Regions from separate parts of the Acidaminococcus nyctereutis genome, predicted to be linked through region 2. Evidence: a T-box and tRNA genes for the amino acid it is inferred to sense, from the RefSeq annotation. Region 2 holds a T-box; the other holds one or more tRNA genes.
What was found. The T-box of region 2 lies ahead of ACTUHY_RS03715 (valine--tRNA ligase). A T-box ahead of a tRNA ligase gene usually reads a tRNA of that ligase, here a tRNA-Val.
Positions count from the first base shown of each region.

Region 1: it has a tRNA-Val gene. The T-box ahead of ACTUHY_RS03715 (valine--tRNA ligase) is inferred to sense a tRNA for this amino acid. The anticodon was not compared.

Region 1 is NZ_JBQOUY010000003.1:14,181-25,907, forward strand. It holds gene rfaD (ADP-glyceromanno-heptose 6-epimerase) at 1-257, shown strand, start outside; gene ACTUHY_RS02550 (D-glycero-alpha-D-manno-heptose-1,7-bisphosphate 7-phosphatase) at 254-781, shown strand; gene waaC (lipopolysaccharide heptosyltransferase I) at 778-1,830, shown strand; gene ACTUHY_RS02560 (glycosyltransferase family 9 protein) at 1,865-2,857, shown strand; tRNA gene ACTUHY_RS02565 (tRNA-Lys) at 2,943-3,018, shown strand; tRNA gene ACTUHY_RS02570 (tRNA-Glu) at 3,027-3,101, shown strand; tRNA gene ACTUHY_RS02575 (tRNA-Val) at 3,108-3,183, shown strand; gene ACTUHY_RS02580 (transposase) at 3,875-4,354, shown strand; gene ACTUHY_RS02585 (NfeD family protein) at 4,989-5,459, shown strand; gene floA (flotillin-like protein FloA) at 5,456-6,454, shown strand; gene ACTUHY_RS02595 (hypothetical protein) at 6,467-6,874, shown strand; gene ACTUHY_RS02600 (C-GCAxxG-C-C family protein) at 6,959-7,357, shown strand; gene queF (preQ(1) synthase) at 7,557-8,021, shown strand; gene queC (7-cyano-7-deazaguanine synthase QueC) at 8,014-8,712, shown strand; gene ACTUHY_RS02615 (6-pyruvoyl trahydropterin synthase family protein) at 8,715-9,041, shown strand; gene queE (putative 7-carboxy-7-deazaguanine synthase QueE) at 9,031-9,687, shown strand; gene ACTUHY_RS02625 (AAA family ATPase) at 9,972-11,727, opposite strand, start outside.
Region 2 is NZ_JBQOUY010000004.1:90,952-102,678, forward strand. It holds gene ACTUHY_RS03710 (vWA domain-containing protein) at 1-1,419, shown strand, start outside; T-box leader at 1,619-1,818, shown strand; gene ACTUHY_RS03715 (valine--tRNA ligase) at 1,855-4,509, shown strand; gene ACTUHY_RS03720 (bifunctional folylpolyglutamate synthase/dihydrofolate synthase) at 4,529-5,809, shown strand; gene ACTUHY_RS03725 (O-antigen ligase family protein) at 5,815-7,071, shown strand; gene ACTUHY_RS03730 (CitMHS family transporter) at 7,131-8,465, opposite strand; gene ACTUHY_RS03735 (CitMHS family transporter) at 8,793-10,127, opposite strand; gene citF (citrate lyase subunit alpha) at 10,599-11,727, opposite strand, start outside.

The sequences.
Region 1 (11,727 bases), on a different contig from region 2:
GGGTCTTTAATCTGGGGACCGGCCATGCCCATACTTTCAACGACATGGCCAAAGCCGTACTGGAATTCTTTGGCAGCGGCGAATTGGTCTATGTGCCTTTCCCGGAAGTGCTGAAAGGAAAATACCAGAGCTATACCCAAGCGGATACGACGAAGCTGCTGGCGGCCGGGTATACGGGCGGTTTCACGGATTTCAGCCAGGCGGTGAAGGAATACTGCCAGGTACTCCAGGATTCTGACGGCTATTACAAGGCATGAAGACAGGGGAAAAAGCGGTGTTCCTGGACCGGGACGGGGTCCTGGACATCGATAAAGGCTATATTTACCGTCCGGACCAGGTGGAATGGGTGGCCGGGGCCAGAGAGGCCGTGGCCGCCCTGGTCCGCCGGGGCTACCAGGTGTATGTGGTGACCAATCAGAGCGGCATCGCCCGGGGCTACTACACCCAAAAGGACATGGAGCATCTCCATGCCTATATGGCGGAAGAAATCAGGAAAGCCGGCGGCCAGATCGACGGCTTCTATTTCTGTCCCCATCATCCCACCAAAGGGGTGATCCCGGAACTGACCGTGGCCTGCTGCTGCCGGAAGCCCAAACCGGGGATGATCCTGCAGGCTATGGAAGAGCATGGGCTGGACCGGGAAGGATCCTTCCTGATTGGGGACAAGGAAAGTGACGTGGAGGCGGCCCTGGCGGCGGGGATACCGGGCTACCGGTTCAACGGGACGGATCTGCTGGCATTTGTCCGGCAGGTGTTGGCCAGGCAGGAGGGGAGAAAGTGATCTACCAGAACATCCTGATCATCAAAATGAGTTCCCTGGGGGATGTGATCCATGCCCTGCCCTTTGCGGCGGCTCTCCGGGAAACCTTCCCAGACAGCCGGATCAGCTGGCTGGTCCATCCCCAGTTCAGCGCCTTCGTGCCGGAACCGCCCATCATCGACGAAGTGCTGTATTTCGACAAGAAGGCCTTCGGGAAAATGGGCTGGGGCGAAAAATGGCGGACGCTCCGGGAAACTCGAGCCATGCTACGGTCTAAGAAGTTCGACCTGGTGATCGATCTCCAGGGCCTGTTCAAAAGTGCGGTGATGGCCTGGCTTACTGGCTGTCCCAACCGGATCGGCTACTGTGAGATGCGGGAAGGGAGCCGGCTTGTTTCCCGGCCTATCGTGGGGACCCATGCCCATGACCATGTGATCGAACGGTATCTGGATGTGGCCCGGTATCTGGGAGCAAAGGCAGAGAAGATCACCTATCCCATGCCAGCTCTCACCGAAGAGAGAAAGAGCATCCGCCAGCGGCTCCAGGAAGCCGGGATGACGGAGGGAGGGATCCTGCCCTATGCAGTGCTGGTGCCCGGGGCCAGGTGGGAAACCAAGCGGTGGCCTTTGGAACACTATGCAGCCTTGGCCCGGAAGTTCCTCCAGGACGGGACATGGGTGGTGCTGGCCGGGGGACCGGAAGATGCGCCCCTGGGAGAAAAAATACGGGAAATGGTGGGGCAGGAACCCCGTCTGCTGGACTGGATCGGTCGGACCAGTCTCCGGGAACTGGGCGCCCTGATCAAAGGAGCCCGGTGCTATGTCAGCGGGGATACAGGGCCTCTCCACATTGCTACGGCGCTCCAGAAGCCCCTGGTGACCATCTACGGACCTACCCGGCCGGACCGGACGGGCCCCTATGGCAATCCCCGGGCCACGGTGCTGGTGAGCCCAGTACCGTGTGCCGGCTGCCTGAAAAAGCACTGCGGCCACTGGAACTGTATGGGAGCAGTGACTCCGGATCAGGTCTATCAGCTGTGCAAAGAGAAGGAGGGGAGAGACTGTGACTGAACTGGCAGGGAAAAAGATCATCGTGACATTCCTGATGCACCTGGGGGATCTGGTGCTCACCACACCCTTCCTCCATGCGCTGCGGAAGGCGGCTCCTGGAGCGGAGATCACCTATCTGGTGGATGAGAAACTGAAGGAAATCGTGGAATACAACCCCAATATCGACCATGTGTGGACCATCGATAAAAAAGGGAAGGACAACAACCTCCGGGCCCTGTGGGCCATGAGCCGGAGGATCACTGACGCCCATTTCGATGTGCTGATCAATCTGCATCCCAATGAACGGTGTTCCTTCATCGATGCCATGGCGGTGGTGCCGGTCAAAGTGGGGGCGTCCCATTTTCTCTTCCGGGGATTCTTCCATCCCTGGCTGAAGCTGAACCGGAAAATCCATGCAGCGGATATGTACCTGGATGTGCTGAAGCGGATCGGTGTGGAACACCCCCAGCACAACGGATTGGAAGTGTTTCCGGGGCCGGAGCACAAGGCGAAGGCAGAAGCCTTTTGGACAGCCCAGAATCTCCAGCCGGGAGAGAAAGTAGTGGGATTCAATATCGGCAGTGCCGTGGTGACCAAACGGTGGGCCCCGGAACGGTTTGCCCAGGTGGCGGATACCCTGGCGAAAGAAGGCTGCCGGACGGTATTCTTCGGGGGCCCCATGGATGAGGAGATGGTCCAGGAAGCGGTTTCCTTCATGAAGAGTAAACCCATGGTGGCTACGGGAAAGTTTTCTCTGGGAGAATTGGCAGCAGCCATGAGCCGGTGCAGCCTGATCATCACCAATGACAGTGGCCCCATGCACGTGGCTATCAGCCAGAAGGTGCCCATTGTAGCCATGTATGGACCCAGCCATCCGGAGCTGTATGGACCCTATACCAGACTGGCCTCCATCGTTCGGGCGGATCCTCCCTGCGACGGCTGCCGCAAGGGCATGAAGCACCATTGCGACGACATGCGCTGTATGCGGGACCTGACTGTGGAGCAGGTGCTGAAGGCAGCCCATCGCTGGCTCAGCAGAAAAAAGTAGATATTTTTTCAAAAAAGGGGTTGCCAAATTCGGAAGAATCTTGTATACTAACATAGTCGACGGTTGATGAAGCCAAAGACATGATGGTCCGCTAGCTCAGCTGGTAGAGCACCTGACTCTTAATCAGGGTGTCCAGAGTTCGATCCTCTGGCGGATCACCATTTTTTTTGGCCGGATGGTCAAGCGGTTAAGACACCGCCCTTTCACGGCGGTATCGGGGGTTCGATTCCCCCTCCGGTCACCAACTTATGGGCGCTTAGCTCAGCTGGGAGAGCGTCTGCCTTACAAGCAGAATGTCAGCAGTTCGATCCTGTTAGCGCCCACCACAAAAGAAGACGATACACGCGTAACGCTGTATCGTCTTTTTATTGTGTCTGAATGGGAGCGGGGGAGGAGCCTGGACCTCCAGGAGACTGGGACGGGCTGACCAGGCGGGATTGCACCGCAACCCTGGGTCAGCCCCTACGGTGCGGGTGACGATGGACGGGGGGAACCCATAGGACCGTGGGATGGGCTGACCAGGCGGGATTGTTCCGCAACCCTGGGTCAGCCCCTACGGTGCGGGTGACGATGGCCGGGGGAACCCATAGGACTGTGGGATGGGCTGACCAGGCGGGATTGCTCCGCAGCCCTGGGTCAGCCCCTACGGTGCGGGTGACGATGGACGGGAGGAACCCATAGGACCGTGAGATGGGCTGACCAGGCGGGATTGCACCGCAACCCTGGGTCAGCCCCTACGGTGCGGGTGACGATGGACGGGAGGAACCCATAGGACCGTGAGATGGGCTGACCAGGCGGGATCGTTTCACGACCCTTGGTGCGCACCCTACAAAGATCGACGAACCATCGGTATAAATCCGTAGGGGCGGCTCAAAACTTTTGCGAAGCAAAATGTTGCCAGAGCCGCCCGCTTCCTGGAGAGACGAGAAAATTATCCGACTATTGCAATAATTATTCCCTGTGATATAATGAACAAAACGACAATGTACGAACAAATATTCACATCAGGAGGGACTCATGATTCTCAACAACCTCAATTACCCTCAACGAAAAAATATCCGGCTGCAATCGGCCGTCTACGAACAAAATGGCATAGTCTTCGTAACTTTATGCTCTGCCCGGAAGGCACTGATTTTTGGCTTCATTGAAAATGGCTTTCTGCATCCCACACCTGTTGGAAATTCCGTGCTGGAGGCCATCGAAAACATGAAGGACAGCAGACCGGGAATTACCATCACGGACGCGGTCCTGATGCCCAATCATCTGCATATGCTGATTCAACGGGAACGGACTGCCAGGGGGAAAATCATCACCCTGGGCAGGTTTGTTGGATTGTTGAAGGAAACGGTCAGCAGGCAATGGGGAAAAGGGATCTGGCAGAGGGGATACTACGATCATCTCATCCGCACTCCCAGGGATTTGGCTGAGGTGCGGGAATACATGGCCAACAATCCCAGAAAATGGACATTGGACAGGGAATACAGGGCAAAGGAGTAAGACCCTCCAGGAGGTGGGAACGGAGGAGCCTGGACCTCCAGGAGACTGGGACGGGCTGACCAGGCGGGATTGCACCGCAACCCTGGGTCAGCCCCTACGGTGCGGGTGACGATGGACGGGAGGAACCCATAGGACCGTGAGATGGGCTGACCAGGCGGGATTGCTCTGCAACCCTGGGTCAGCCCCTACGGTGCGGGTGACGATGGACGGGAGGAACCCATAGGACCGTGGGATGGGCTGACCAGGCGGGATTGCTCTGCAACCCTGGGTCAGCCCCTACGGTGCGGGTGACGATGGACGGGGGGAACCCATAGGACCGTGGGATGGGCTGACCAGGCGGGATTGCTCTGCAACCCTGGGTCAGCCCCTACGGTGCGGGTGACGATGGACGGGGGGAACCCATAGGACCGTGGGACGGGTGCACCGGGCGGGATCGTTTCACGACCCTTGGTGCGCACCCTACAAAGATCGACGAACCATCGGTATAAATCCGTAGGGGCGGCTCAAAACTTTTGCGAAGCAAAATGTTGCCAGAGCCGCCCGCTTCCCGATTTTGGGGTGAAAGCAGGGATTTTCCTTTCCGCCTCGAATATACTCATCAATCCCTGTTCATCTTTGGGAAAGGAGGGTTCTTATGGCAATGCAACTGTTTTTTGTAGGGGTTGTGCTGCTGATCATTGAGGGATTCATCCCCGGTTTCGGGATCTTTGGCATCAGCGGCATCCTGTGTCTTCTGGGTTCCCTGTATTTCTTCCTGGGAGCTACGGCTCAGGCAGCGGCCCTGGTGGGCGGTCTGCTGTTGGTACTGGTGCTGCTGGGATGGTGGCTGATCCGTCAGGGATCGGGAAGCTGGCTGGGACGCCAAGTGACCCTCCATCTCCGTTCCACGGCAGCCCGAGGCTATACGGGCAATGCGGAACGGAAAGACCTATTGGGGAAAACCGGCGTGGCCCAGACGGTACTCCGCCCTTCCGGCCGGGCCCTGATCGATGGAAAACTGGTGGATGTGATCACCGAAGGCGAATTCTATGAACCGGGGACAGCTGTCCGGGTGGTAGCTGTGACTGGCGGTCGGACCGTAGTCCGAAAGGAGGAAAAAATATGATTGCGATTTTAGGCAGCACGGTATTCCTGGTGGCCATCCTGGTCATCATCATCCTGTTCCTCCATTTCGTCCCCCTGGGCCTGTGGATCTCTGCCATGGCTGCTGGGGTCAATGTCCATATCTTTACCCTGGTGGGGATGCGGCTGCGCCGGGTCGTCCCTTCCAAGATCATCCTGCCCCTGGTGAAAGCCAATAAGGCCGGACTGGATGTGAACGTGGATCAGCTGGAAGCCCATTATCTGGCCGGCGGCGACGTGGACCGGGTGGTGGACGCCTTGATCGCGGCGGAACGGGCGACCATCCCCCTGACCTTTGAACGGGCGGCGGCCATCGATCTGGCAGGTCGTGATGTGTTGGAAGCAGTCCAGATGAGCGTCAACCCCAAAGTCATCGAGACCCCGCTGATTTCGGCCGTGGCCAAGAACGGCATCGAACTGAAGGTACGGGCTCGGGTCACGGTGCGGGCCAATATCGACCGGCTGGTGGGGGGCGCCGGGGAGAGCACCATCATCGCCCGGGTAGGGGAAGGTATCGTCACCACCGTAGGCTCTTCGGAAGAACACACGGATGTATTGGAAAACCCAGATCACATTTCCCGGACCGTCCTGAGCAAGGGCCTGGATGCGGGCTCCGCTTTCGAGATCCTGTCCATCGACATCGCTGATGTGGATGTAGGGCGGAACATCGGGGCCCAGCTGATGACGGATCAGGCGGAAGCGGACAAGAACATCGCCCAGGCCAAAGCGGAAGAACGGCGGGCTATGGCTGTGGCCAAGGAACAGGAGATGCGGGCTTATACCCAGGAAATGCAGGCTAAGGTGGTAGAAGCCCAGGCCCAGGTGCCGGAAGCCCTGGCCCAGGCCCTGCGGGAAGGCCATCTGGGGGCCATGGATTATTACCAGCTGAAGAACCTGATGGCCGATACGAAAATGCGGGAAAGCTTGGTGACGCCCCAGCAGGATGAGCTGCCGGCTACCCGGAAACCGGAAAAATAACGGGAGGCCATCATGAGAAGTGATCTGCTGCTGTTCCTGGTATGGATTTTGTTCCTATTGGGGACCCAGATGCTGAAAAAGAAAAAGCGACCGCAGAAAAGGGTCCCTCCTCCGGCTTCTCGAAAGGATCCTGGTCCCTTTGTCTGTGAGGAGGCCCAGGCTCCGGCTGTAAAAGAACTGCCCCTCCAGCCGTCTGTGAAGCCAGTGCGCAGTGATCTGGTGGAAGAAATCCGGGATTTGAAGCCCACCGTAGCACCTCAAGTGGCGGAAATCCAGAAAAGACGACCGGACCCGGTCCGGTATCCGGCCCTGTCCGGGGGCCTGCGCCAGGGGATGCTCTGGTCCCTGGTGCTGGGAGAACCCCGGAGCCGCCGGAGCTGGGCCCAGGAACAAAGAAATCGCAGGAACTGTGGAATCTGAAATGAACGGCTGCGGGATGTAGTTGTTCCTGCGGAACAGAATTAGTATAATAGATACAGTATTTTGTGAGGGGGAGCTGATACAATGATAGAAACAACAACGCGGGCGGAACAGGCTGTAGCCCTGAAACATGCTGCCGGAGTGCATAATAACTGTGCCCAGGCGGTGATCCTGGCTTATCAAGACAGATTGGGAAAATCCACGGAAGAACTCCGGGCCCTGGGAGCCGCTTTCGGTTCCGGCATGGGCGGTATGGAAGCCACCTGTGGAGCGTTGACCGGGGCGGCAGTGGTGCTGGGCTTCCTGGACAAAAGCGGTCGGGAGCCCAAACTGGTGATGAACGATATTCTCCAGGAGTTTCGGGAAAAAGCTGGAGCCACTCTGTGCAAAGAATTGAAGGGCGTGGAAACCGGCAAGATGCTCTGTTCCTGTGATGACTGCGTGAGGTTGGCCGTCCTGGGCCTGGAAAAACACCTGGGCTGAGAAGGTTTAGGGGATAGATGTTGATAAAGAGGGGAGTTATCCACGTTTTCGTGGATAACTCCCCTCTTTATCAACGGATTGGGTCCCCATCTTTCTTTTTGTTCCAAGATACGATATAATTTAAGTTTGTGAGTCTGCACGGAACTGTTTTTTCCGGCTGCGGATCTTTCCAGAACTGTACTTTTTGGAGGAATGAACGATGAGAACTGAAGAAGAACTGCGCGGCGTGACCGAACTGGGCAGTGGCCATACGGTGTACCAGAACACCTATGCCCCGGAAGTGCTGGAATCCTTCCCCAACAAACATGAGGAAGCCCCCTACATGGTGAAGCTGAACTGCCCGGAATTCACCAGCCTCTGCCCCAAAACCGGCCAGCCGGATTTCGGCCGGATCGTGATCAGCTACATCCCGGACCACAAGCTGGTGGAAAGCAAATCCCTGAAACTCTACCTGTTTTCTTTCCGAAACAACGGGGATTTCCACGAAGACTGCGTGAACATCATCAAAAATGACCTGGTGAAGCTGCTCCAGCCCAAATACCTGGAAGTGGCCGGCTATTTCAATCCTCGGGGCGGCATCAGCATCCTTCCCTTCGCGGTATATTACCAGCCGGACTACAAAGACATGGCCCAGCGGAGAATGGAGGCCTTTGTCCATGAATAAGAAAGCCCTGGTCCTGTCCAGCGGCGGGGTGGATTCCACCACCTGCGTCTCTGTGGCAGTGGAAGGATTCGGCAAGGAAAACGTTTCCACCGTTTCCATTTTTTACGGCCAGAAACACCGGAAGGAACTGGAATGTGCCCGGAAGGTGGCGGAGTATTACGGACTGGCCCATTACGAACTGGACTTGTCCAAGATTTTCCAGTATTCCAACTGCTCCCTGCTGGACCATTCCACGGAAGAAATCGTCCACGAAAGCTATGAACAGCAGATTGCGGAAAATGGGGAAGGGAAGGTATCCACTTACGTGCCCTTCCGGAACGGCCTGATGCTGTCCGCGGTGGCCAGCTTGGCCATGAGCATCTATGAAAAGGACGATGTGTCTATTTTCATCGGCGCCCATGCGGACGATGCGGCGGGAAACGCCTATGCGGACTGCAGTGAAGCCTTCATCGAGGCCATGGGAAAGGCCATTTCCCTGGGCACCTACAACCAGTGCCATATTGTGGCGCCCTTTGCCAGCTGCAGCAAGGCCGGCGTGGTGAAACGGGGGCTGGAGCTCCATACTCCCTATGAACTGACCTGGAGCTGTTATGAAGGCGGGGACAAACCCTGCGGCACCTGTGGTACCTGCATCGACCGGGCCCGGGCCTTTGCCGCCAACGGGGTGAAAGACCCGGCACTGGAGGACTGAATATGTATACGGTAACCAAACGGATCGAAGTCAGCGGGGCCCACTGCCTCCAGCTGCCTTATGAAAGCAAATGCACCCGTCTCCACGGCCACAACTGGATCATCGATGTGACCTGCCGGCGGGAAGAACTGGATGAAAGCGGGATGGTGGTGGATTTCACCCACATCAAGGATGTGGTGATGAAACTGGACCATGCCTTTATCAACGATATTGTGAAAACCAATCCCACGGCGGAAAACATTGCCAAATGGATCCATGACCAGATCCCCTTCTGCACCCGGGTTTCCGTCCAAGAATCGGAAGGGAACGTGGCCATTTATGAAGACTGAAACATTTCCTGTGGTGGAACTGTTCGATTCCATCGAAGGAGAAGGAAAGCGGACCGGAGCCATGGCGGTGTTCGTCCGTTTTGCCGGTTGCAACCTGCGGTGCAGCTATTGTGACACCGGCTATGCCCTGGAAACGTCCGATGCCCGGGAACACCTGACGGAGGAAGTGCTGCTGGTACGGATCCGCCGCTATCCCTGGAAAAAGGTGACCCTTACTGGGGGAGAACCGTTACTCCAGCCCCTGGACAGCCTGTGCAGGACCCTTTCCCGGGAAGGATACGAAGTGAACATCGAGACCAACGGAGCGGTGCCCCTGCTGGAAGAACGGCCCAAAGGCCTTTTCTACACCATGGATGTGAAATCCCCTTCTTCTGGGATGCGGGGACGGATGCGGCTGGAAAATCTCACCCGGCTCACCGGGGAGGATGTGGTGAAATTCGTGGTGGGCAGCCGGGAGGACCTGGAGGATATGGACCGGGTACTCCGGGAATACACCCTCCGGAGCCAGGTGTACGTATCCCCGGTGTACGGAGCCCTCGAACCCAGGGAACTGGTGGAATTCGTCCGGGAACACAAACTGGCCCAGGTCCGCGTCCAGGTCCAGCTCCACAAGATCATCTGGGATCCGGAGATGAGAGGGGTGTAAAAAAGGGGTGTTGCACGTTGTGTGCAACACCCCTGTCACTGGTCAATTGTCACTTGTCACTGGACGAAGGAAGGCAGCCGGGCTACGGCTGCCTTCCATTGTATGATGCTGGCTCGGACGCACCCTTGGCTTTGTCCTTGCTTCTCCAGAAAAACGCTAGACAAGCAACAGATTAAAAGAAAAGCATAGTCCTATTTTTATTCGAAAGAACCCGTTAGCCACGGGTTCTTTCCATAGGCAAGTGACAAGTGACGGGGGTGTGAATTTTTTCACACCCCCTTTTTTCATACCCTGAACCGGGTGGTGCTTCCCTGATTGGTGGGGATGATTTCCAGCTGGGCGGAGATCCTTTCTTTCAGTTCGGCCACGTGGGAGATGATCCCCACCAGCCGTCCTCCTTTCTGGAGTTCCAGCAGGGCGCTGATGGCGCTGTCCAGGGTTTCCGGGTCAAGGGAACCGAACCCTTCGTCCACCAGGATGGTATCCAGGTGCAGGCCTCCGGCGTAGGATTCCAGCACATCGGACAGCCCCAGGGCCAGGGAGAGGGAGGTGAAGAAGATCTCCCCGCCGGACAGGGTGGTCACCGCCCGGGCCTGGCCGGTGAAGGCGTCCATGATTTCCAGGCCCAGCCCCTGTTCCTTCCGGGCATCCACGATGTCCTGGCTCCGGTACAGGCTGTAGCGGCCCTGGCTGATCTTGCCCAGCCGCAGGTTGGCGGTCTGGAGCACATCGTCCAGGACGGCCTGGAGCACAAAGGAGGAGAAGGTCAGTTTCCGGCTGTTGTCCCCTTTGGCGGTGGAGGCCAGGAGACCGATGGGTCCGTAGGCTTCCTGGAGCCGGTCCAGTTCCTTTTCCAGTTTTTCCAGCTGCTTCAGGGCCGCTTCTTCCCGGCGGAGGGCTTCCTGGAGGGCACCGGTCCGGGTGGCCAGGGTGTGGGCGGTGCTGCCGGTCTGCCGGACGGCTTCCTGGAGGGGAGCCAGGTCCGGCGGGGTCTTGTCCTTCAGCTGGTCGGCTAGGATCTTCAGTTCCCCCTGGAGACTGTCCGCCTGCTGCCGGTACCGGTCCACCTGTTCCTGCCACAGAGGCTTGCTGGCCAGGGCCTTGTGGGCCGCCACGAAGGTGTGCTGGTCCGGGAAGGGAGACTGGTCCAGGGCGGTCTTGTAGGCCTCCCGGTCTGCTTCAAAGGCCTGCTGGGCGCCAGCCAGGTTCTCTTCGGCGGTTTTGCAGGAGCCGGCGGCCTGGTCCGCTTCCTTCTGGGCTTTTTCCAGGGCCTTCTGCTTCCGGTTCAGCCGGGCGATTTCCTCTTCCATGGCCCGGGTCTTCCGGGCCAGTTCCTCCTGGGCCTTCCGGGTCTGGGTGGCAGGCTGGGGATGGTCCGGGGAACCGCACACCGGGCAGGGCTCACCGGGAACCAGGGTCTGGGCCAGCCGCACCGTTTCCCCGGAAACGGCGGTCATCCGGGCCAGCTGTTCCCGGACCCGGGCCATTTGTTCCTGGAGGGCGTGGGTGTTGGTTTCCGTGGCGGAGGCCAGTTGCTGCCGGAGCCGCTCCTGGGCGGACTGGAGGTCTTCCCGGGCTTTCTGGAGCAGGGCCTGGGCGGTATCCAGCTGGGCCTTGGCTTTCCGGGTCCGGTCGTAAATGGGATGGAGCTTCAGGGCTTCGTCCAGCCACCGGATCTTCTGCTGCAGGTCCCGGATGGTGTCCGCCTGGGCGGCCAGGGCCTCTTTCCGTTTCTGGCCTTCCTGCCAGCGCTGGACGGTGTAAGCCAGCTGCTGTCCCTGCTGGAAGGCTTCCAGGGCGGCAGAAGCGGCTTTCTGGGCCTGGGCGGCCTGGGCTTCCAGGTCTTTGGCCTGCTGCTGTTCTTCCTGGATCCGCTGTTTCAGGGCGGCAGGGCTGTCGGTGCCGGCACTTTCCAGGAGCAACTGGTATTTCTGCCGGCATTCCTCGTGCTGCTTTTTCAGGACTTTGGCCCGGGCATCCAGGGCGTCTTCCAGGGCACTGTACTGGCCGGTCTTGAACAGGGTTTCCAGGATGGTCTTC
Region 2 (11,727 bases):
AAGCAGCATGCCCGGGCCTATTTCGACGGTACCAAACTGGATAAGACGGGAGTGGCCCATGAGATGCAGGCGGCTCGCTGGCATGAAGTATTGGGGGAAGGGCTGGATCTCCACGACCCCTGGGCCAAGGGGCTCTATGCCAACCTGTGCTTCGATCCTTCCTGGGATACCCAGCAGCTGTGCGATCATTTCCGGAAACTCACCAAGAAGTATTTCGTCTCCCATTTCCTGGTCCGGGAAAGCCTGGAAAAAGTGATCATCAGCAAAGGGCTGGGAGATTTCCTAGACTGGCTCCTGCCCCATGTGTTCCGGAAGCAGGAAAGCGTGTTCAACTTCCTGTATTCCAAGAAGCAGGCCCTGGATATCCTGGCCGGGAAAAAGGCCCATAACGGGCTGATGGCTTTCATCACCGGCCAGACAGCGGCTGAAAACTACCAGTACATCATCGACTGTTTCGGGGCCAGCATCTATCCGCCCCGGAAAATGCTGGATATCGACCAGGCCTGGTGCAACGGGCCCCATCGGGGCTGCCATCTGCACTTTACCCGAGGCCGGCTGGGGAGCAAAGGAGCCACAGGGGAAGCTTCCCGCTGGCTCCAGGGAGCCCATGCCCAGCGGGTGAAGAACCTGGCCTACTACAAGGACCATGGGGAACAGTGCCGGAAGAGCATCGCCCGGCTGACCCATCAGCTGCGGAGTGTCATGCGGATGGCCCAGACCCGGCTGCCGGTGCCGGCCAAGGAAGGAGAGCTGGTGCCGGGCCTGGTGTGGCGGGCCTTGAAGGTAAACGACAGCCGGGTGTTCTTTGAACGGGAAACGGTTTCCAGCCCGGATTTCACGGTGGACCTGATGCTGGATGCCTCGGCTTCCCGGGGAGAATACCAGCAGGTGATCGCCTCCCAGGCCTATGTGATCGCCGAAAGCCTAAGACAATGCGGGATCCCTTACCAGGTATATTCCTTCTGCACCCTGCGGAATTATACGGTGCTGACCCTGTTCAAGGATTACGCCGACAAGAAGCGGTGCACCAGCCTCTTCAACTATGTGGCAACTGGCTGGAACCGGGATGGATTGGCTCTCCGAGGGGCTCGGCAGCTGATGGGGGATTTCACCCAGACAAAGAAGATCCTCATCATGCTTACCGATGCGGAACCCAATGATGACAAGCCTCTGGTGGGGGACGGACTGTTCAGCTCATCAGAATACCGGGATGAAAAAGCCGTGGCTAACACCGCGGACGAAGCGGCCAGCCTCCGCCGGGAAGGGATCCGGATCATCGGCCTCATCAATGGAGAGAACCAACACATCATGAAGGATGCCCGGAAGATCTTCGGGGAGGACTGCGTGGAAGTCCGGGACCTGGACAAAATGGCCGACAGCGTGGGCAAGATGCTGTGCCGGCAGATCGAGAGTTTGTAAAGACGGTCAGATACGGCCCCAAGGGGCCTGGAGACATCGGACGTCAGCTTTGTTCGAATTAGAGGCAGGTCCGAACTGTTTATTGCAGGCAAGCTGAAGTCTGACTTCTGAAAGGCCTGTCAGGGCCGGTCTGACCTCTTCCATTTCCCATTGACAAAAAAATCTCCCCTTGTTACAATGACTCCATACAACCATACAGTCAAAGGCTATGAAGGGAAGGAGTACAGCGCCCCTTGCACCGGCAGAGAGGATGCGGTTGGTGGAAGCATCCGGGCAATGCGCTGGAAGTCATCCGGGAGCCGGTACGGTGAAGAGCCGTATCCGTTTGGGCACGTTACGCCTTTAAGGTGCTCAAGCAATTGAGAATGTAGGTGGTACCGCGAACAACTCGTCCTATACAGCAGGACGGGTTTATTTTTTTAAGGAGGCAGATTTATGGCAGAAGAAAACAACATCCCCAAGGTCTATGATCCGGCCGCCGTGGAAAAGAAATGGTATGCATATTGGATGGAACAGGGCTTTTTCCATCAGCCAGTGGACAAGAGCCGGCAACCTTTCAGTGTAGTGATCCCGCCTCCCAACATCACCGGCAAGCTCCACATGGGCCATGCCCTGGACAATACCCTTCAGGACATCCTGGTGCGCTGGCACCGGATGATGGGGGACAATACCTGCTGGCTCCCCGGTTATGACCATGCCGGTCTGGCCACCCAGATCAAAGTGGAAGAGGAACTGAAGAAAAAAGAAGGACTGACCCGCTATGACCTGGGCCGGGAAGAATTCGTGAAACGGGTGTGGAAATGGAAGGAAGCCTATGGGGACGAAATCGTCACTCAGCTGAAATCCCTGGGGATCTCCTGCGATTGGGACCGGCAGCGGTTTACCATGGATGAGGGACTGAGCCGGGCTGTCCGGGAAGCTTTTGTGAGCCTCTATGAAAAAGGCTTGATCTACAAAGGGACCCGGATGATCAACTGGTGCGTCAACTGTCGCACGGCCCTTTCTGATGTGGAAGTGGAACACCAGGATGATTCCGGTGCCCTGTGGTACATCAAATACCCCATCGTGGGAGAAAAGGACCAATACCTGACCATTGCTACCAGCCGTCCGGAAACCATCCCCGGAGATACAGCCGTAGCTGTGAACCCCAAGGATGAACGGTATGGAAAGCTGGTAGGGAAGAAAATCGCCCTGCCCACCACCAACCGGGAAATCCCCATCATCGCCGATGAATATGTGGACCTGGAATTCGGTACGGGTGCCGTGAAGATCACCCCGGCCCATGACCCTAACGACTATGAAGTGGGTGAACGGCACAATCTGGAAAAAATCGTGGTCATCGGCCTGGACGGGAAAATGACCAAAGAAGCCGGCAAATATGAAGGGGAAGACCGGTACGAATGCCGGAAGCATATCGTCCAAGACCTGAAAGACCTGGGACTCCTGGTGAAGATCGAAGACGCACCCCACTCGGTAGGCCATTGCCAGCGCTGCCATCATGTGGTGGAACCCATGGTCTCCACCCAGTGGTTCGTGAAGATGAAACCCCTGGCGGAAGCCGCCATCAAATGCGTCACCGAAGGTAACACAGAATTCGTGCCCAGCCGGTTCACCAAGACCTATCTCCAGTGGATGGAAAACATCCATGACTGGTGCATTTCCCGGCAGATCTGGTGGGGCCATCGGATCCCAGTCTGGTATTGCGACGACTGCGGAGAAGTGGCCGCTTCTCGGACGGATCTGACGGAATGCCCCAAATGCGGTAGTAAGCACATCCATCAGGATGAAGATGCCCTGGATACCTGGTTCAGCTCCGGCCTGTGGCCATTCTCCACCTTCGGCTGGCCGGACAAGACAGAAGAGTTGGAACAGTGGTATCCTACCAGCGTGCTGGTCACTGGCTATGATATCATCTTCTTCTGGGTGGCCCGGATGATCACCATGGGTGAGGAATTCATGGGCAAGGAACCCTTCAAGCACGTGTTCATCCATGGCCTGGTCCGGGATGAACAGGGCCGGAAGATGAGTAAATCCCTGGGTAACGGGATCGATCCTCTGGAAGTGGTGAACAAGTACGGGGCGGATACCCTGCGCTTCATGCTGATCACCGGCAATACCCCGGGCAACGACATGCGGTTCTACTGGAACCGGATCGAAAGCACCCGGAATTTTGCCAATAAGATCTGGAACGCATCCCGGTTCGCTCTCATGAACCTGGATGGCTATGACAAGGATGCAGAAAAAGCACCGCTCACCCTGGCGGACAAATGGATCTTGTCCCGGCTCCAGCACACCATCCAGGATGTATCCAGTTATCTGGAAAAATTCGAATTGGGCGAAGCCGGACGGCTGATCTACGACTTCATCTGGGGTGAAGTGTGCGACTGGTACATCGAACTGGCCAAACCCCGTCTGTACGACCGGGAAAACGCCGCGGCACGGGCTACGGCCCAGACGGTGCTGTGCCGGGTGCTGGGAGATGCCATGAAACTGCTCCATCCCTACATGCCTTTCATTACGGAAGAAATCTGGCAGCACCTGCCCCATGAAGGCCAGAGCATCATGATCGCTCCCTGGCCGGTGGCAGACGGAAACCTGATCGATGATACGGTGGAAAAACAGATGACTGCCGTCATGGACGTGATCAAGGCGATCCGGAATATGCGGGCGGAAGTGAATGCCGCTCCTGGCCATAAGGCACCGGCAACGGTATTGGTGGAAGAAGAGCTGAAAGCGGTCTTTGCGGCTAATGGAGATTATATCCGGCAGCTGGGCACGGTGGATGCCCTGACTTTAGGCGGCATGGAAGATGCAGCTCCGGAAAACGCCATGGCGGCTGTGGTCAATGGCGCTAAAGTATATCTGCCCCTGAAGGGCCTGATTGACGTAGAGAAGGAACTGGCCCGTCTCCAGAAGGAATTGGACGGGGCGGAAAAGGAAGCCAAACGGGCTGCCGGGAAGCTGAGCAACCAGAACTTCCTGGCCAAGGCTCCTGCGGAAGTGGTAGAAAAGGAAAAGACCAAGCAAACAGAGATCCTGGCGCGGATCGCTGGCCTGAAAGAACGGATCACGACCCTGCGCAGCCTGTAAAAGGGAAAGGAGCAGACCTATGGACTATACAGCCGCAGTCGCATATGTAGAAAGCATGGGCAAGTTCGGCATCCATCTGGGCATGGAACGGATCCAGGGGCTGGCGGCGCTTTTGGACCATCCGGAACGGAAGATCCGGACCATCCATGTAACTGGGACCAACGGCAAGGGCAGTGTCACCACGTTCCTGGCCAATATGCTCCAGCAGGCGGGGAAAAAGGTGGGGAGCTATACCTCTCCCCATTTTGTCCGTTACAATGAACGGATCTGTTTGGACGGCGCCGATATTTCCGATGAGGATTTCGCTGCCGTGACGGAACGGACCAAAGCGGCTCTGGACCGATATCTGGCAGCCGGAGGCGAACAGCCCACCCAATTCGAATTCCTCACTGCCATGGCCTTTCTGTATTTTGCGGAAAAACAGGTGGACTATGCGGTGATCGAAGTGGGGATGGGGGGCCTGTGGGACTCCACCAACATCATCACGCCGGAAGTCTCAGTGATCACCAATGTGACCCTGGAACATACGGAACGGCTAGGCAAGACCATCGAGGCCATTGCCACCCAGAAAGCCGGGATCATTAAGCCCGGGGTGCCGGTGGTGACGGAAGCGGAAGGCGAGGCTCTCACGGTGATCCGGGCTGCAGCAGAAGCCAATCATGCACCTCTCTATGTCTATGGAGAGGATTTCACAGCAAAAAAACTGACCAGCTCTATGGATGCCCAGACTTTCCTGTATCGCCTGGGAGAAAAGGAATTGGAGGCCGTCATCCATCTGCCCGGGGAACATCAGATCCTCAATGGGGCGGCTGCCCTTACAGCGGCAGAGATCCTCCGGGAGAAAGAGGGTACGCCGGATGAAGCGGCTATGCTCCGAGGCATGGAAGCAGCCCGGTGGCCGGGACGGCTGGAACGGATCCGCCACAATCCGGACATCATCCTGGATGGGGCCCATAACCCGTCTGGAGTCACGGTGCTCCGGAAAGCCCTGGATGAATACTATCCCAAAGCACGGCGGCTCTTCGTGTTCGGCATGATGGCGGACAAGGATGTGAGCCAGGTCTCGGATATCCTGTTCCGGCCGGAGGACACCATCTATACGGTACTGGCCCACGAAGGGGATCGATCGGAGAAACCGGAAAAATTGGCCCAGCGGCTCCACAAGAATGCGGTTCCCATGGAGGACCTGACGGCTGCCTACCGCCGGGCGGTGGAAGAAGCCGGCCCAGGGGATGTGGTGATCGTCTGCGGGTCTCTGTATCTCATCGGGACCTTCAAGGAACTGGGATTGGACCGGTAAGGATCATGGAGCGACCGAGAGGCTGGGGCCTCCCAGCATCCTGGAACCTGAACCAAATCACTTTCGGGGTCCTTTGCGTACTGTTTTTCGTGCTGCCTCTGCACCAGCTGGGGGCGGGGATCGTATTCGGGATCTGCTTCCTGCTGAATCTGGCGAATATCTGGAAGAGCGGTCAGTTTTGGCCGGCCATCCAGATCCCTCGGATCATCAGCCGGCCCTTGTGGGCTCTATTCCTACTCAGTGGGGTCAGCACCCTGTGGTCGGCCGATCCGGCGGCCTGTGCCCTGAATTGGCTGTGGGTGGTGGGCCAGGAGGCGGGCATCTTTTATCTGGTGCTCCGGTATGCCAGTACGGGACGCAGATCTCTATTCCTGATCAAAATCTTCATGATTTCTGCCGGGGTGGTGGCTGCATTTGGCATCTGGCAGTATTTCTTCGGCAGCAGTCTCCAGAACCTGGAGTGGATCGACCATCAGGCCTTTAAACATTTGTCCCGGAGGGCAATTTCCACCCTGGTGAACCCCAATATCCTGGGGACTTTCCTGGTGACCACGGTGGCCTACTGTGAAGGCCTCTTTGCTCCTCTCAAAGGAGGGAAGACACGCTGGGCCCTGGTAGGGATCTTCCTTTTGGCCACGGCCTGTTTGATCCTGACCTTTTCCCGGGGCAACTGGGTGGCCTATTTCTGGGTACTGTTCATTTTTGCCGGAGCCTTCTATCACAAGGCATTCCTGCCTTTTATCGGCGGCGGGCTGGGGGTGCTGTATCTGTTCTGGAACCAGCTGGCGGAACGGCTCATGTCGATTTTTTCCGTCCATGATACCTCGGCGGAACTCCGGTTCTTCTATCTGGAAAGTTCCCTGGACATGATCCGGGATCATCCTTTTGGGGTAGGCTGGTATGGATATGGCTATGCCTTTCCTGATTACAACTTTTTCATTGCAGAAGATGTGTTCATGTACCACAGCCATAATCTGCTGCTGAATGTGACGGCAGAGCTGGGGATCCCCGGGCTGTTGCTGTTCCTGTTTATCATGATCCAGCTGTTCCGGCTGGCCCGGGAAATCCGCCACCGGCAGCGGACCCGTCCCTGGATCCGGGGCGTAGCCTGCGGCTATATGGCGTCCCTGGTAGGTATCTTCATCAGCGGGCTGACGGATCATACCCTGTTCAACAGCCAGCTGGGCATGTTGTTCTGGGCCGGGAATGCCATCCTCCTGATCGTGGATCAGCTGAGCCGGGAACGGAAGAAAAGGATATAATGAAAAATGGGCTGTGAAGAAATGAGGATTCATTTCTTCACAGCCCATTTTTATAATTCTTACAGATGGAACAGACCAAGTACCAGGCCGCAGGCCAGGGAGATCCAGGACAGGACCCACAGGCGGGGAGCACAGAAGGTGAGCAGTTCTTTGATGGAGATACCAGCCAGGCCGCAGGCCAGGAAGGTAGTAGCAGCGTGAGGAGTGACCATGACGCCATAGTTCTTCCCGATCAGCATGGCCATGGCCATGTTGTGAGGATCAACGCCGAACTGCTGGCCGACGCCGATGGCCAGAGGCAGCAGACCGAAGAAGTAGGAGTCGGTACCCAGCATCATGCCGATGGGCACAGCGAAGAACCCGAACACATCCTGCAGATGGGGCCCCAGAGCAGCCGGGACAATGTTGATCAGCATCTGGGCCATGGCCTTCATCATGCCGGTCTTGGACAGCACACCCAGGAACACGCCGGAAGCCAGCAGGATCATGGGCATGCTCAGAGCGGTAGCAGCGTGCATCTTAATGGCACGAGCCTGGTCCTTGGCAGTGTGGAAGTTGGCAATCAAGGCCACAGCCAGACCGAACATAAATGCACCGTACAGAGGGATCTTGGTGAAGCACAGCAGGCCGATGACGAACAGGGTCAGGATGCCGTTGAACCAGATCATCTTGGGACGGCGCATGAAAGCGGCGTCATCAGCGGACAGATCATCGTCAGCGGATTTTTCATCTTCATCCTCAGATAATTCCGCAGCTTTACCGGTAGGATTCAGGCCGGCGCCCCGTTTCTTTTCCATCATGCCCATGTAAGCAGCGAAGATCAGCAGGATGATCAGACCGGCACCCTGCAGAGGCAGCAGCTGTTGCCACAGAACGTTAACGTCCGCATTCAGCACTACACCGGTACGGGCCACAGGGCCGCCCCAGGGCAGCAGGTTCATGATGGACATAGCGGCACCGATGATGCAGACCAGCACCACAGGACGCATATGCAGCTTCTTGTAGATGGGGAGCATAGCGGGGATGGTGATCAGCAGGGTGGAAGCCAGAGCGCCGTCCAGGTGGGAAATGACGGCGATGCAGGCGGTAGCCACGGTCACCAAGACGATGTTGTCACCGGCTTTTTTAACCAGCCAGTTCACCATGGGGTCGAACAGCCCCATATCACCCATCATGGAGAAGTAAACGATGGAGAAGATGAACAGTACAGCAGTGGACCAGGTCTTGGTCACACCGGCTTTCACGAAACCAAAGATTTCAGCAGGAGAGAATCCGCAGATCAAAGCTGCGATGACAGGTACCATCACGAACAGAGGTACCGGGTTGGATTTGCCGCGGATCAGGGCCGCCACAATGATCACAACCATCAGGAAACCAACAACGCCCAAGAACATAATGCATTTCCTCCTTTGGATTTGACTGGTGCTTCCGGGGCGGGCAGGCCGCCGGAAGCGGATTGGATGAATCCTTTTTTCTATGGCTCAATAGTAACATATGAACTTTCTGAAAACTAATATAAATAAGAGTATAAAAGATATAAGAAAATTCTTATAAAAAGGGTGTGAAGCAAGGCAGGATGCGGGGGAACGGGAATGAGAACAATTATCTGAAGTAATCGGAAATAAAAATAACTTGGGAAAGTCCGGGTGCCTTCCTTCGTTCAGTGACCATAGACCAGTGACAAAAAAGCCACCCCCAAAGGGATGGCTTTTCTATGAATCTTACAGATGGAACAGACCCAGCACCAGGCCGCAGGCCAGGGAGATCCAGGACAGGACCCACAGGCGGGGAGCACAGAAGGTGAGCAGTTCTTTGATGGAGATACCAGCCAGGCCGCAGGCCAGGAAGGTGGTGGCAGCGTGAGGAGTGACCATGACGCCGTAGTTCTTCCCGATCAGCATGGCCATGGCCATGTTGTGAGGATCAACGCCGAACTGCTGGCCGACGCCGATGGCCAGAGGCAGCAGACCGAAGAAGTAGGAGTCGGTACCCAGCATCATGCCGATGGGCACAGCGAAGAACCCGAACACATCCTGCAGATGGGGCCCCAGAGCAGCCGGGACAATGTTGATCAGCATCTGGGCCATGGCCTTCATCATGCCGGTCTTGGACAGCACACCCAGGAACACGCCGGAAGCCAGCAGGATCATGGGCATGCTCAGAGCGGTAGCAGCGTGCATCTTAATGGCACGAGCCTGGTCCTTGGCAGTGTGGAAGTTGGCAATCAAGGCCACAGCCAGACCGAACATAAATGCACCGTACAGAGGGATCTTGGTGAAGCACAGCAGGCCGATGACGAACAGGGTCAGGATGCCGTTGAACCAGATCATCTTGGGACGGCGCATGAAAGCGGCGTCATCAGCGGACAGATCATCGTCAGCGGATTTTTCATCTTCATCCTCAGATAATTCCGCAGCTTTACCGGTAGGATTCAGGCCGGCGCCCCGTTTCTTTTCCATCATGCCCATGTAAGCAGCGAAGATCAGCAGGATGATCAGACCGGCACCCTGCAGAGGCAGCAGCTGTTGCCACAGAACGTTAACGTCCGCATTCAGCACTACACCGGTACGGGCCACAGGGCCGCCCCAGGGCAGCAGGTTCATGATGGACATAGCGGCACCGATGATGCAGACCAGCACCACAGGACGCATATGCAGCTTCTTGTAGATGGGGAGCATAGCGGGGATGGTGATCAGCAGGGTGGAAGCCAGAGCGCCGTCCAGGTGGGAAATGACGGCGATGCAGGCGGTAGCCACGGTCACCAAGACGATGTTGTCACCGGCTTTTTTAACCAGCCAGTTCACCATGGGGTCGAACAGCCCCATATCACCCATCATGGAGAAGTAAACGATGGAGAAGATGAACAGTACAGCAGTGGACCAGGTCTTGGTCACACCGGCTTTCACGAAGCCGAAGATTTCGGCGGGAGAGAACCCGCAGATCAGAGCAGCGATGACGGGAACCATCACGAACAGAGGAACCGGGTTGGATTTACCACGGATCAGAGCTGCCACGATGATGACAACCATCAAGAAACCAACAACGCCCAAAAACATAGTGCAATTTCCTCCTTTGGAAATAAAATGGGGTGTCCCCGAGACGGGCCGGCCTCGGAAACCGGAAAATAGAGTGCAACAAACACCACTACATAGTACCATAGGAACATTCTGAAAACGAATATAAAAATCAAAATGAAACTCATAAGCATATGCTTATAGAATACCTATAAAGCCAGTCTGGATGCGGGTTTCCAGCAGAAAACAAAATTGTTTCATTTGAACATAAATAGAGATAATTTGAGAAAATTTTAATAAACAGGGAGGCTGTTGCATGCGCAACAGCCTGTCATAAGTCATACGCCGATGGAAGCCAGCTTTGCTGGCGACGAACGCAAGAAAACCTTTTGAATCCTTTATTAAATTTTAAAATCAATTTGCTAAAATTGATTTCCATAAGCGTATGACGTATGACGACTGACGTATGACAAAAAAGCCACCCCGGTCGGGATGGCTTTTTTATCGATTCAATCAGAATTCAGCTTTCTTCACTTGACGGACCACGTCCATGATGGAACCGTCACGGGCTTCGATGATGCCCACGACCCGGTCGCCGAACTGTACAGGGTCAGGAGTGCCCACCATCTTGTAAGCGGTATCCCGCAGTTCTTCGATGGTGCAGATGGGCAGATCGGTGTCTTTTACTGCATCGATAATGTCCTGCCGACGGGGATTGATGGCGATGCCGTAGTCGGTGACCACCACGTCAACGGTCTCGCCCGGAGTGGTGACCGTGGTACATTCGGTGCAGATAGCCGGGATACGGCCTTGCAGCAGCGGAGCGATGACGATGGTGCATTTGGCACCGGCAGCGGTATCCGGATGGCCGCCCTGAGCCCCGGTGATCACGCCGTCAGAGCCCACGACCACGTTGACGTTGAAGTGGGTATCTACTTCCAGTGCGCCCAGGATGACATAATCCAGCTTATTCACATAAGCACCCTTGTTGAAGGGGTCAGCATACTGAGAAGTGGTGATTTCGTAATGGTTGGGGTTGGTCTTGATGTCTTCGATGGAAGCCATATCGAAATCCTGGGTATCGGCAATCTTGTCGATCAGGCCTTCATGCTGGAGTTCGCAGATGGCCTGGGCAATGCCGCCCATGGCAACCCCGATATGGATGTTATCTTTCCGCAGATGTTCAGCCAGGAACTTGGTGGAAGCGATGGAAGCACCGCCCACGCCGGTCTGGTAGATGAAGCCGTCTTTGTACCAGGGCGTATGCACCATGAAATCAGCAGCATACTTGGCCATCAGGAGCTTTCTCTGGTCAGTGGTGGGTTTGGCAGCACCGGTAGCGATCTTGGTGGGGTCGCCGATGGCGTCCACTTTGACTACATAGTCTACGTTAGTCATGTCGATGGAAGCAGGTACGTTGGGGAAGGGGACCAGGGTATCGGTCACCACGACCACTTTGTCCGCATACTGGGCATCCACAGCAGCATAGCCCAATACGCCGCAGTCAGCACCATTCTGGCTGCCGATGGCACGGCAGTTGCCCATATCATCCGCACTGGGAGCCCCGATGAAAGCGATATCGATGTGGGTTTCGCCGGTTTCAATGGCACGGACACGGCCGCCGTGGCCCCGCATGATGGCC